2 regions of the Pelagibacterium flavum genome follow, and region 1 is predicted to be linked to the other one. Evidence: predicted binding sites of a transcription regulator. Region 1 holds the regulator's gene; the other holds the start of a gene.
What was found. The regulator HrcA, encoded in region 1, represses chaperone genes, less so after heat shock. The targets are predictions, from matches to a motif close to GTTAGCACTCNCNNNNNGNGAGTGCTAAC.

Region 1 (6,890 bases):
CCCAGGTCAGGGTGTCGTCGGTGACGAGCCCATCGCCGGTCTCGATGACCTTTTCCCACCATTTGAACGGCATTTTCTCAGCCGCCGTGGCGTGGCGGGCGCCGCCCATGATCAGCCGACCATGGGCGCCCGGCCCGATGCCGGCATATTCGCCATAGCGCCAATAGATCATGTTGTGGCGGCTTTCCTGGCCGGGGCGGGCGTGGTTGGAAATCTCATAGGCCGGCAGGCCGTAGGAAGCGGTCAATTCCTGGGTCATTTCGAACATGTCGGCAGAAAGATCTTCAGATGGCATTTTCAGTTTGCCGGCGTTGAACAGGTCGAAATAGCGCGTGCCCGATTCGATGGTGAGCTGGTAGAGCGAGAGATGGCCCTCCGATAGCGCCAGCGCCTCGGTCAGCTCGTCCTCCCACTGGCCCAATGTCTGGTCGGGACGGGCATAGATGATGTCAAAGCTCGAGCGATCGAAGATCGATTGCGCCAGCCGCACGGCGGCCACCGCATCCTCGACCGAATGCAGGCGCCCCAGGCGGGCCAGGGGCTCGGGACGCAGCGATTGCACGCCCAGGGAGACGCGGTTGACCCCGGCAGCGCGATAGCCGCGAAAGCGCTCGGCCTCGACCGAGGTGGGGTTGGCTTCGAGGGTTATTTCGACCTTGTCGGCGATCTGCCAGTTCTTTGCGACGGCATCAAGGATGGTGCCGACAGAAGCCGGCTTCATGAGCGAGGGCGTACCGCCGCCGAAAAAGATCGATTCGACCAGCCGCTCGGGCGCGCGGCGGGCGGTGGTCTCGATTTCCTTGACATAGGCGCTAACGAAGCTGTCTTCGTCGAACTTGCCGTGATGGACGTGGGAATTGAAGTCGCAATAGGGGCATTTGGCCGCGCAGAACGGCCAGTGGACATAGACCCCGAATGCAGTGTTAGCGCTCAAAGCACGTCCTTTACGAATTTGGCAAAGGCGCGGGCACGGTGGGACAGGCCCTCCTTGCCAGGGGCCCAGGAATGTTTTTCTTCAGCGCTCATCTGGCCGAAGGTTTTCTCATATCCATCGGGCTTGAACATGGGGTCATAGCCGTGGCCCGAATCTCCGACGGGCGGCCAGACCAGCGTGCCGGGAGCGACACCTTCGAAAACCATGTCGGTGCCGTCGGGCAGGGCGAGGCAGAGCACAGCATTGAACTGGGCCCTGCGTTGGCCCGGTTCGGTCGCGCCTTTTTCGACGAGCAGATCCTGCACCTTTTGCATGGCGTTGGTGAAATTGCGCGGCACGCCCGCCCAATCGGCGGTGTAAACGCCGGGCTGGCCATCAAGCGCATCAACCGAAATGCCCGAATCGTCGCTGAGCGCGATTTCGCCCGTCGCCTTGGCGGCCGCGTGCGCCTTGAGCCGCGCGTTCTCGACAAATGTCGTGCCGGTCTCTTCCGGCTCGGGCAGGCCCAGATCACCGGCCGAGACGATCTCGAGGCCGAAGTCTTTCAGCATGTCCTGAAATTCGGCGAGCTTGCCTTTGTTGTGAGTGGCCAGAACCAGCCGGTCGCCGCGCTTGAGCCTGATCGTCATGACGCCCCCAATACGGCGCGCTGCAGGTCAACCAGTTCGGCAATGCCCTTTTCGGCAAGTCCGATCAGTTCGGCCAGCTCCTGGGCGGAAAAGGGTTCGGCTTCGGCCGTGCCCTGGATTTCAACGAACTTACCCGAACCGGTCAGAACGAAATTGGCGTCGGTATCGGCTTCGCTGTCTTCGAGGTAATCAAGATCGAGCACCGGGGTGCCGCGATAGACGCCGCACGATACGGCAGCCACATGGTCGCGGATTGGATCGCCCTTCAAAAGCGAACGTTCCTTCATCCAGAAAATCGCTTCCGACAGCGCAACGAAGGCGCCGGTGATCGAGGCGGTTCGGGTGCCGCCATCGGCTTCGAGCACGTCGCAATCCAAAATGACCTGATTTTCGCCCAGAGCCTGCATGTCGATGACGGCGCGCAGGGAGCGCCCGATCAGGCGCTGGATTTCCTGGGTACGGCCCGATTGCTTGCCAGCGGTCGCCTCGCGGCGGGTGCGTGAGCCGGTGGCGCGGGGCAGCATGCCGTATTCGGCGGTTACCCAGCCCAAGCCCTGACCGCGCCGCCAGGGCGGAAGGGAGGTTTCAACGCTTGCGGTGCACAGAACGCGGGTCCGCCCGAACGAGACGAGGCACGAGCCCTCCGCCTGCGGCGCGACGCCCCGTTCAATTGTCACATCGCGTATCTGATCGCTTGCCCGTCCGCTTGGCCGCATAAAAACTGTCTTCCCGGTGTCTGTTGGCTGATATGGTTACCAGCCTCTTAACGGTTCAAGACGGCTGGAACAAGCGGCGCGCCCTTGGCGGTCCCCGTGATTTCTCCTACTTAGTTAACCTGGGGCATTTGATTGTGTTTGGATTCAATTTCTTGCCAGCGCCGGCCCTGGAAGCGAAAAAGACGAAATGGAAAAAACACCACTGAATTCGCCCGAATTCCTGACGACCCTTTCGGCGCGCAGCCAGGACATCTTCCGGCGGCTGGTCGAGCGCTATCTGGAAACCGGCGAACCCATAGGGTCGCGGGCCATTTCCAAGATGCTCGACATGCAACTCTCGCCCGCATCCGTGCGCAATGTGATGGCCGATCTGGAAGAGCTGGGCCTGATTGCCGCACCGCATACATCGGCGGGGCGGGCACCAACGCAGGAAGGCTTGCGGTTTTTCGTCGATGCCATGCTCGAAGTGGGCGCCATGGACGAGACCGAGCGCGACCAGATCGCCCGCACCGTTTCGGGCGGGGGCAGGTCGGGACGTGTCGAAGACCTTCTCAACGAAGCGAGTGCCTTGCTCTCGGGCCTGTCGCATGGCGCGGGCATGGTGATTGCCGCAAAATCGGACATGGTGCTCAAGCATGTAGAATTTGTCCGGCTCGACCCCGAGCGGGCCATGGCGATTCTTGTGGGGGAAGACGGGCAGGTTGAAAACCGCATTATTGCGCTGCCACCGGGGCTGACGGCGAGCGCCTTGACCCAGGCATCGAACTTTCTGGCCCATCACATCGTGGGCAAGACGCTGCAGCAGGCGCGCGATTCGATCCGCCGGCAATCGGAAAGCCAGCGGGCCGAACTCGATGCCATTGCGCAGCGGCTGGTGGATTCCGGGCTGGCCTCGATGATCGAGGCCGATACCTCTGCTCCGACGCTGATCGTTCGGGGCAGGGCCAATCTGATCGATGACACGATGGCATCGGAAGATCTGGCCCGTGTGCGGCAATTGTTCGACGAGATCGAAACCAAGCAGGGGCTGATCGATCTTTTGAACGATGCGGAAACCGCCCAAGGGGTGCGCATCTTCATTGGTTCGGAAAACAAGCTGTTTTCGCTTTCCGGCTCCTCGGTCGTTTTGTCGCCCTACAAGGATGCCAATGACAAGGTGGTGGGCGTCCTGGGCGTGATCGGGCCGACGCGGCTCAATTATGCGCGCATTGTGCCGGTGGTCGATTATACCGCGCATGTTGTGTCCAAGCTGATCTCGCGCAAAACCGAGCTTTAGCGGTTTTGTTAAGTGGGGCTTTTCGCCACGAGGCTTGAAATATTTCCGCCCTTGGCCGATATGGCAGCCAACCTTAACTTCCCCAATCGTTGAAAGAGCAATGATGAGCGACGACAACACGACGCCAGAGCCGAACGACGACATCGATCCGCGCCTTGAGGCCGAGGACGCAGAAGCGGTTTCCACCGAGCCGACGGCCGAGGAGCGCATCGCCCAGCTTGAAGCCGAAAAGGAACAGCTGCGCGACCAGGTGCTGCGCACGGCGGCCGAAATGGAAAACCTGCGCAAGCGCACCGAGCGCGAAGTTTCCGACACGCGCTCTTATGCCATTGCCGGGTTTGCCCGCGACATGCTGGTGGCCACCGACAATCTCTCGCGCGCCCTGATGGTCATTCCCGCCGAATTGCGGGAAAACGCCGACGGCACGCTCAAATCCCTGATCGAGGGGATCGAGATGACCGAGCGCGAAATGCAGCGGCTTTTGCAAAAGAACGGGGTGATCCCGATCGTGGCCGAGGGCGAAAAGTTCGACCCCCACCGCCATCAGGCCATGTTTGAAGTGCCTGACCCCTCCGTGCCCGAAGGCACGGTGGTTCAGGTGGTCCAGACCGGATATGCCATTGGCGAGCGCGTTCTGCGCCCCGCCATGGTGGGCGTGGCCAAGGGTGGCAACAAGCCCGCACCCAAAACGGACGCCGAGCCCGGCGATGGACTCGACAAATCGGCCTGACAAAAATTCACGCAAAGCGGGGGGCGCGCTTGAAGGGCCCTCCCCCCCTCCTTATATAGCCAACAAGCCCGGGAAACCGGGCCAAATCCATCCCCCAGAGGGGTCCGGCACGACCGATCAATGCGATGCCGCAACGTGAATGGGCGCGTTGAGGGGTCAGAGCCAAATTTTAGGACTCGCTCGAGAAATGAGGTTTCGGAATGGGAAAAGTAATCGGTATTGACCTGGGCACGACCAATTCGTGCGTTGCCGTCATGGACGGCAAAAACCCCAAAGTGATCGAGAATGCCGAGGGCGCGCGCACCACGCCGTCCATGGTGGCCTTCTCAAGCGATGGCGAGCGTCTCGTGGGCCAGCCGGCCAAGCGCCAGGCCGTGACCAACCCCGAGGGCACGCTGTTTGCCGTCAAGCGCCTGATCGGGCGCCGGTTCGAAGACCCGATGGTCACCAAGGACAAGGGCCTTGTGCCCTACAAGATCGTCAAGGCTGACAATGGCGACGCCTGGGTGGAAGCGGATGGGAAGAAATCTTCTCCGTCCGAAGTCTCCGCCATGATCCTTGGCAAGATGAAGGAGACCGCCGAGAGCTATCTCGGTGAACCGGTGACTCAGGCCGTCATCACGGTTCCGGCCTATTTCAACGACAGCCAGCGCCAGGCCACCAAGGACGCCGGCAAGATCGCCGGGCTCGAAGTGCTCCGCATCATCAACGAGCCGACCGCTGCCGCGCTGGCCTACGGGCTGGACAAGAAAGAATCCGGCACGATCGCTGTCTATGACCTTGGCGGCGGCACGTTCGATATTTCGATCCTCGAGATCGGCGACGGCGTTTTCGAAGTCAAATCCACCAATGGCGATACCTTCCTTGGCGGTGAAGATTTCGACATGCGTCTTGTCGATTACCTCGCCGACGAGTTCAAGAAAGAGCAGGGCATTGACCTGCGCGGCGACAAGCTGGCGCTGCAGCGGCTCAAGGAAGCTGCCGAAAAGGCCAAGATCGAGCTTTCGTCCGCCAGCCAGACCGAAGTGAACCTGCCGTTCATCACCGCGGACGCTTCGGGCCCCAAGCATCTGCAGCTCAAGCTGACCCGCGCCAAGTTCGAATCGATCGTTGAAGATCTGATCAAGCGCACCATCGATCCGTGCCGCGCAGCGCTCAAGGATGCCGGGATTTCGGCTGGCGAGATCGACGAAGTCGTTCTGGTCGGCGGCATGACCCGCATGCCCAAGGTGCAGGAAGAGGTGAAGAACTTCTTTGGCAAGGAACCCCACAAGGGCGTGAACCCTGACGAAGTGGTTGCCATGGGCGCCGCCATTCAGGCCGGCGTTCTGCAGGGCGATGTGAAAGACGTGCTGCTGCTCGACGTGACCCCGCTTTCGCTGGGCATCGAGACGCTCGGTGGCGTGTTCACCCGCCTGATCGACCGCAACACGACGATCCCGACCAAAAAGAGCCAGGTGTTCTCCACCGCTGAAGACAATCAGTCGGCGGTGACCATCCGGGTCTTCCAGGGCGAGCGCGAAATGGCGGCCGACAACAAGATGCTCGGCCAGTTCGATCTGGTCGGTATCCCCTCGGCGCCACGCGGAGTGCCGCAGGTCGAGGTGACCTTCGACATCGACGCCAACGGCATCGTCAATGTTTCGGCGAAAGACAAGGGCACGGGCAAGGAGCAGCAGATCCGCATCCAGGCCTCGGGCGGTCTTTCGGACGCCGATATCGAGCAGATGGTCAAGGACGCCGAAGCGAACGCGGAGGCCGACAAGAAGCGCCGCGAAGTCGTGGAAGCCAAGAACCAGGCCGAAAGCCTCGTGCATTCCACCGAATCCTCGCTCAAGGAGCATGGTGACAAGGTAACGGCCGAGATCAGGACCGAGATCGAGACCGCCATTGCCGATACCAGGACCGCACTCGAGGGCGACGACCCCGAGGCGATCAAGGAAAAGGCCGCGGCGCTTGCCCAGGCTTCGATGAAGCTTGGCGAAGCCATGTACAAGGCCAGCCAGGAAGAAGCCGAAGCCGCTGCCGCGGGTGACGCCCAGGCCGATGACGACGTGGTCGATGCCGACTTCGAAGAGGTCAAGGACGACGACGACAAGAAGTCGGCGTAAACCTTCTGCCTTGAAAATGATCGCAGTGCCGCCTTCGGGCGGCACTGTTTTTTCCAGGGCGCCAGTTTCACGTGAATCACCGGTGAGTGCTGGTCTTTTCGCCGCTGCCTATGGTAACAGGCAGCAACGATGATTACCTAGGCGCACAAGGGCTTCGGCCAATGCTGGCCCCAAGAGAGATGCGTCATGACAAGAACGGTTGGTTTGGCACAAGAGATGATCTTGCACCCGTCCATTTTCTGCCCCTGCCGCGATATGGGGGTACATTGAGCTCATGAGCAAAGCCGATTTTTATTCCGTGCTCGGAGTCGAAAAATCCTGCGATGCCGCGGCGCTGAAATCCGCCTATCGCAAGCTGGCCATGCAGTATCATCCGGACCGCAATCCGGGAGACACCGAGGCCGAGCACAAGTTCAAGGAAGTTTCCGAGGCCTACGACACGCTCAAGGACCCGCAAAAGCGCGCGGCCTATGACCGGTTCGGCCATGCGGCGT
Region 2 (6,890 bases), 820 kb from region 1:
GAATACCGGATCGTCGAAAGCCTGGGCGCCACCGAGGCAGCGCCGGCATCGGGCGCCGCCGATCTCATCGTCGACATCACCTCGACCGGTTCGACGCTGAAGGCCAACGGCCTGCGCATCCTCGAGGACGGCGTAATGCTCAAAAGCGAGTCCTTGCTGCTCGTCGCCCGCAATGCGAATTGGCACGACGGAAAACGCACGATCCTTGATCGCCTCGCCGGTGCGATCGGCGCCACGCGCTTCCAGCCATGAAAAAAGGGCCGCTTTCGCGGCCCCTTTTCGTCTCCGGCGTCTTGCCTCTATTTGCGCATGTCGACGGCCAGCGCCCCTGGCCCGAAGGCGATGACGTAGAGCATGCCGCCCGTGATGGCGAGATTCTTGAGAAAGTTGGTCATTTCCATCTGGTTGGAAAAATCGGTGTGGAAGATCAGGGCAGAGGCGAGAGAGAAGCCGCCCAGAGCTGCAGCGGCCCACCGGGTCTTGTAGCCCGCCGCCAGCATGACACCGCCAACCACTTCGACGATGATCACCAGCCAGATCAGAAAGCCCGGAACTCCGAAAGCTTCCATATAGCCCACATTGCCCTCGATCGCGGTGATTTTGCTCAGGCCGGCGAGGATGAAGATGATAGCCAAAAAGATGCGACCCACGGTCGGAAGATAGGTTTGAAGCGCGTTCATGGTCTTTGCGTCCAGTGCGTGATTTGCGATGACCGGACTCTGCCGCATTCCGCTGTTTCGAGAAACCCAGCCGTCACCGACAGATTGTTCGTCAATTCAGATGTAATGCATCGCTGGTCCATCGCCGATCCAGTTGCAAATCCCTCCGCTTCATGCCAGCAAGCGCGCTTTCGACGCGCTGCATTTGGCTGGAGTTTTCCGTGTACGATATCTGGGTACTTGTGGCGCTGGGCGGCGTCGGCGTCGTCGCTGGCTTTGTGGATGCCGTCGCCGGCGGCGGGGGCCTGATTACCATTCCCGCTCTGCTTTGGGCCGGTCTACCGCCGCTGGGTGCCATCGCCACCAACAAGGCCCAGTCCATCGTCGGCACCACGATGGCCGCCTGGACCTATTGGCGCAAGGGCTACGTGTCGATCCTCTCGCTGGTCCCCTCCATTGGCGCGGCCTTCGCGGGCTCTCTGCTCGGCGCCGTCATCGTCAAGCAGGTCGACACCTCGGCCCTTGAAGTCCTCATCCCCGTCGCTGTGATCGCCGTCGCGCTCTATTTCACCTTCTCGCCATCGATAAAGGATATCGACGGCGTAGCCCGTCTCAAGTTTCCAACCTTCGTTCCCGTCTTCGCCCTGGTGATCGGCTTTTACGATGGCGTTTTCGGCCCGGGCACAGGGTCGTTCCTCATGCTGGCTTTCGTGGCGCTGTTCGGCCTCTCTGCAGCCCGTGCTTCGGCCCACACCAAAATCCTCAACGTCACCTCCAACCTTGCCGCGCTGCTATTTTTTATCATCGCCGGAGACGTTGTCTGGCCCGTTGCCATCGTCATGGCCGGCGGTCAGGTCATAGGTGGCTATCTCGGCGCCGTCACCGGCATCCGCTATGGCGCCAGGATCATCCGCCCTCTGGTCATCGTGGTCTCAATCATCCTCGCGGTTAAGCTGCTGTTCTTCCCCTAACGAACAAGGCCAGGCCTAAGAAACGAACGGGAAGATTCAAACGAAAAGGGCAGCGCCGAAGCACTGCCCTTCCCGTTCGAGACCCTGGAGAGGTCTCAATTCCTGATGCGTCGAGCGCTGGATTAGAAATCCATGCCGCCCATGCCGCCCATACCGCCACCGCCGGGCATTGCCGGGGCAGCTTCCTTGGGGATCTCGGCGACCATGGCTTCGGTGGTAACCAGGAGGCCAGCGACCGATGCAGCGTCTTCGAGAGCGGTACGCACGACCTTGACGGGATCGATGATGCCCATCTGGATCATGTCGCCATATTCGCCCGTCTGCGCGTCATAGCCGAACGTGTCCGAACCATTGTCGAGGATCTTGCCCACGACAACCGAACCTTCGTCGCCAGCATTGTTGGCGATCTGACGGATCGGCTCCTGCAGAGCGCGCTTGACGATGGCGATGCCGGCCTGCTGGTCGGCGTTGACACCCTTGACGGTCAGAGCGTTCGAGGCCCGCAGCAGCGCAACGCCACCACCGGCAACGATGCCTTCTTCAACCGCCGCGCGGGTCGCATTGAGCGCGTCATCGACGCGGTCCTTGCGTTCTTTCACTTCCACTTCGGTCGAACCGCCGACCTTGATCACGGCAACGCCACCGGCCAGTTTGGCCAGGCGTTCCTGAAGCTTTTCCTTGTCGTAGTCCGACGAGGTTTCTTCGATCTGAGCCTTGATCTGGTTGACGCGGCCTTCGATGTCGTCCTTGGAGCCCGAACCATCGACGATGGTGGTGTTTTCCTTGGTGATCTCGACGCGTTTGGCAGTGCCCAGCATGTCGGTGGTCACGTTCTCGAGCTTGATGCCGAGGTCTTCGGAAATCACCTGGCCACCGGTCAGGATGGCGATGTCTTCGAGCATGGCCTTGCGGCGATCGCCGAAGCCCGGAGCCTTGACGGCAGCGACCTTCAAACCGCCACGCAGACGGTTGACGACGAGGGTGGCAAGCGCTTCGCCTTCAACGTCTTCTGCAATGATCAGCAGCGGACGGTTGGACTGAACGACGCTTTCGAGCACGGGTAGGAGAGCCTGCAGGTTCGAGAGCTTCTTTTCGTGCAGCAGGATGAGCGGATCATCGAGCTGGGCGACCATCTTTTCAGTATTGGTCACGAAATACGGCGACAGGTAACCGCGGTCGAACTGCATGCCTTCAACGACATCGAGTTCGGTTTCTGCGGTCTTGGCTTCCTCGACGGTGATGACACCCTCGTTGCCGACCTTCTGCATCGCGTTGGCGATCATGTCGCCGATGGCCTTTTCGCCATTGGCAGAGATCGTGCCGACCTGAGCGACTTCCGAAGAGTTCGAAATCTTGACCGCCTTGCTGGCCAGGTTCGAGATCACTTCGGTCACAGCCAGATCGATGCCGCGCTTGAGATCCATAGGGTTCATGCCGGCAGCGACGGCCTTGACGCCTTCGTTGACGATCGACTGAGCCAGAACGGTCGAAGTCGTGGTGCCGTCACCGGCGATGTCGTTGGTCTTGGAGGCCACGGTGCGCAGCATCTGCGCGCCCATGTTCTCGAACTTGTCTTCGAGTTCGATTTCTTTGGCAACGGTCACGCCGTCCTTGGTGATGCGCGGTGCGCCGAACGACTTTTCGATGACCACGTTGCGGCCCTTGGGACCGAGCGTCACCTTGACCGCATTGGCCAGGATGTTGACGCCGCGGACCATCTTGTCGCGGGCTTCGGTCGAGAATTTGACTTCTTTGGCAGCCATTTAATTCTGCTCCTTGAAAAAAATGAAAAAGGGCATCCGAAGGTTTTTGGGGGCGCTTCCGGTAGGAAGCACGACCGGATTAGCCTTCGATCACGCCCATGATGTCGGACTCTTTCATGATCAGCAGGTCTTCGCCGCCAACCTTGACTTCGGTGCCGCTCCACTTGCCAAACAAGACACGGTCGCCTTCCTTGACGTCGAGCGGAACGATCTTGCCGCTGTCGTCGCGGGCTCCGGCGCCGACGGAAACGACAACGCCCTCAGAGGGCTTTTCCTTGGCAGTGTCGGGGATGATGATACCGCCGGCGGTTTTGGATTCGCTATCGACGCGACGGACCACAACGCGGTCATGCAGGGGACGGAAGCTCATAGTCGCTCCTTTGGAACGTGAAGTTGAGATGCAATTTCCTCCGCTATTAGCACTCTAGCGTTAAGAGTGCTAGCAGCATTCGGTGCAGATAGGAGAGGGGTGGGCGGGAGTCAAGAATGCTGCACACAAAAAATTTTGCATCGCGGACAGGGGCTTGTTATGCCGTTGCGCGATTTGCATGCGCCACGTTCATGCGGACATAAAAAGACGAGACGATGACAGAATTGGAAAAGATGTCCGCACAAAATTGGAACCCGCCGACCCTGTCGGTCATCGTCCCCACCTTCAATGAACGCGAAAACATCGCCCCGCTCATCGAAAAGCTCGAGGCAGCGCTGGCTGGAACGACGTTCGAGGTCATCGTCGTTGACGATAACAGCCCGGATGGAACGGCCGATCTGGCCAAACAGATAGCAACGCAAAAACCTCACGTCAGATGCATCCATCGCATAGGGCGGCGCGGCCTGTCATCGGCCTGCATCGAAGGGATGGCGTCCTCCGCGGCAGAATTTGTTGCGGTGATCGATGCCGACCATCAGCACGACGAAACGATCTTACCCAAGATGCTCGAACAGGCCCGCGCTGGAGCCGATATCGTCGTGGGTTCACGCTATACCGGGGCAGGAAGTTCGCAAGAAGGCTTTTCCGCCAGCCGCCAGAAGGGGTCCGAGCTGGCAACCCGGCTTTCGGGGCTTCTCACCGGCAAAGCTCTATCTGATCCCATGAGCGGCTTTTTTCTGCTCCGCCGGTCGCTGTTCAACCAGATCGTGCCGCGCCTGTCGCGCGAGGGCTTCAAGATACTGCTCGACATCATTGCCACCGGCAACCGTCAGCTCGGTCGAAAACTGGTTATCACCGAAGTGCCCTACACCTTCCGCCCCCGCTTTGCCGGCGAAAGCAAGATGAGCGCTCTGGTCGTCGCTCAGTTCCTCGGGCTCATCGTGTCGCAGATTTCCCGTGGTATCCTGCCCACCAGCTTTCTCTTGTTTTCCCTCGTCGGGGCGTCGGGCGTCGTCGTCCACCTTTCAGTGCTGACCTTTGCCTTTGAAGTCCTCGATTTCAATTTCGCCAACAGCCAGTTGGTCGCAACTCTTGTGGCCATGACGACCAATTATCTGCTCAACAACGAGTTGACGTATGCTGACAAGAAACTGACTGGTCGTCGGTTCTGGGTCGGGCTTCTCAGCTTTTACCTGGTCTGTAGTTTCGGCACACTGGCCAACGTCTCGGTCGCCAGCGTGCTGTTTGAAACCCATATGGCCAACTTCATCGTTGCCGGCATAGCCGGCGCCGTTATGAGCGTGGTTTTCAACTACGCGGTTACCCGCATTTTTACGTGGCGCTAGACCATGAACCCGCGTGATCGCATCGGCCCCTTCACCTCCGGTCAAGCCACCCTCGCCCTGATCGCCGTCACCCTGATCCTGCGCATGATCGGTGGCGCTGTAGTCGGGTGGGGCACTGGAGAAGCCTATTACCTGGCATCCGCCCGCCAATTCCATCTGAGCTATTTCGACCAGCCGCCCGTCTCGCTCTGGACCATCTGGGCCACCCTGCAACTGACTGGGTCCGATAACCTGCTCGTCATCCGCCTGCCTTTCATCTTGATGTTCGCGGTCTCGACCTGGCTGGTCTTCGATATTGTCCGCCGCATCCATTCCCCGCTTGGCGGCTTTTACGCAGCGCTCATCGTCAACGCTTGCGTGCTGTTTTCGCTATCCATCGGGTCTTGGACCCAGCCCGACGCCCCTATGGTGCTGTTCTGGCTCGCAACGATCCGCGTGCTGATCGAAATCTTCTTCGGCAAGGGCGCTCAGCGACCCTTCCTTTACTGGGGCGTTGCCGGAGTATTTCTCGGCCTGACATTTCTCTCGAAGTATCATGCCGTCTTTCTTGTGGCGGGCACCGGCCTGTTCATTCTTGCCAACTCCACCCAGCGCCGCTGGCTGGCTCATCGTGCGCCGTGGCTGGCACTTATGATAGCGCCTGCCATCTTCTCTCCGGTTCTGATTTGGAACGCGCAGAATGATTGGGTGTCCTTCGGCTTTCAGGGCGGCAGGGCGCTGGCCGAATCCGGTCTGCGCTGGGACGGATTGATCCGCATGATCTGGGGACAACTGCTCTATATGGTCCCTTGGCTGGCGCTTCCCGCGCTCTATGTTGGCGTCAAGGCACTCGCCGCAGGCCCACGGGGTCAGTTCCCCTCGGGTGCTGAACCGGGTGTGGCGGCGCTGTTTTGCTATATCGGCTGGCCGATCGTCATCTTTTTCACCGTCGTCGCCCTCTGGTCGGACACCCAGTTCCACTTCCATTGGCAGGCACCGGGCTATCTCATGCTGTTTATGCTCATGGGTGCATGGGCCGCCAATCGGGACGGCTGGGCCATTCGGGCGTGGCTCTTCGGCTCGGCCATTGCGACCTTCGTCATTCTCTCCCTGCTGATTTCCCATGCCGCAACCGGATGGGCGCGGGCCGTGTTCCCAGGCGATTGGGAAGACCCGACGGCACTGCAGCTGCCCTGGACCGAACTGGGCGAAGCGCTCGACGAGCGTGGCGCCTTCGGTCAGGGCGAATTGTTCATCGCCGGCACCAACTGGATCGATTGCGGCTATATCGACACCCAGATCTCCGGACGTCTCCCGCTGGCCTGTTTCGGCAGCGACCCCCGCAATCTCGAATTTAATTTCGACAAGAGCGCTCATCTCGGCTGGAACGCCTATATCGTCGCCCAGACCCCCAATGCCGATCGTGTGCCCAACGCATACTCAGAGAATTTTGACAGTATCGAACACCTTGGCGGCATATCCATCGCCCGCAATGGCGTTATCGAACTGGGCAATATCCAAGTCTATTATGCCCAAGGGTATAGGGGCGAGTAGGCGGTAGTGAAGGCTACTGCGCTCGAAATGCCCATAGAACCTGGGCATGGCTAGGCAGCGCCGGCCCGCTCCCACCCCAGTCGCTTGCGGTAGATCGTCGAAGGGCTGATTTCCAGCGCCGCGGCGGCGCGGGCGATGTTGCCGCCGAAAGCCCCTAGCGCGTCCTCGATGATCTTTTGCTCCTGCTGCCACATGGGCAGAATGTCGGGTAGGGGCCCGGTCGAGATGACTGAGACGTCATAGGCATC

Region 2: a site for HrcA is predicted at 3,809-3,837, ahead of OF122_RS16090 (co-chaperone GroES). Genes of this name have one in related genera too.

Annotation. Positions count from the first base shown of each region.
Region 1 is NZ_CP107716.1:85,316-92,205, forward strand. Features, by position in the region: gene hemW (radical SAM family heme chaperone HemW) at 1-934, opposite strand, end outside; gene rdgB (RdgB/HAM1 family non-canonical purine NTP pyrophosphatase) at 931-1,563, opposite strand; gene rph (ribonuclease PH) at 1,560-2,279, opposite strand; gene hrcA (heat-inducible transcriptional repressor HrcA) at 2,467-3,555, shown strand; gene grpE (nucleotide exchange factor GrpE) at 3,656-4,285, shown strand; gene dnaK (molecular chaperone DnaK) at 4,486-6,396, shown strand; gene dnaJ (molecular chaperone DnaJ) at 6,671-6,890, shown strand, end outside.
Region 2 is NZ_CP107716.1:3,191,330-3,198,219, reverse strand. Features, by position in the region: gene hisG (ATP phosphoribosyltransferase) at 1-252, shown strand, start outside; gene OF122_RS16105 (DoxX family protein) at 300-680, opposite strand; gene OF122_RS16100 (TSUP family transporter) at 881-1,630, shown strand; gene groL (chaperonin GroEL) at 1,753-3,393, opposite strand; gene OF122_RS16090 (co-chaperone GroES) at 3,473-3,763, opposite strand; gene OF122_RS16085 (glycosyltransferase) at 3,997-5,109, shown strand; gene OF122_RS16080 (glycosyltransferase family 39 protein) at 5,113-6,642, shown strand; gene OF122_RS16075 (sigma-54 dependent transcriptional regulator) at 6,693-6,890, opposite strand, start outside.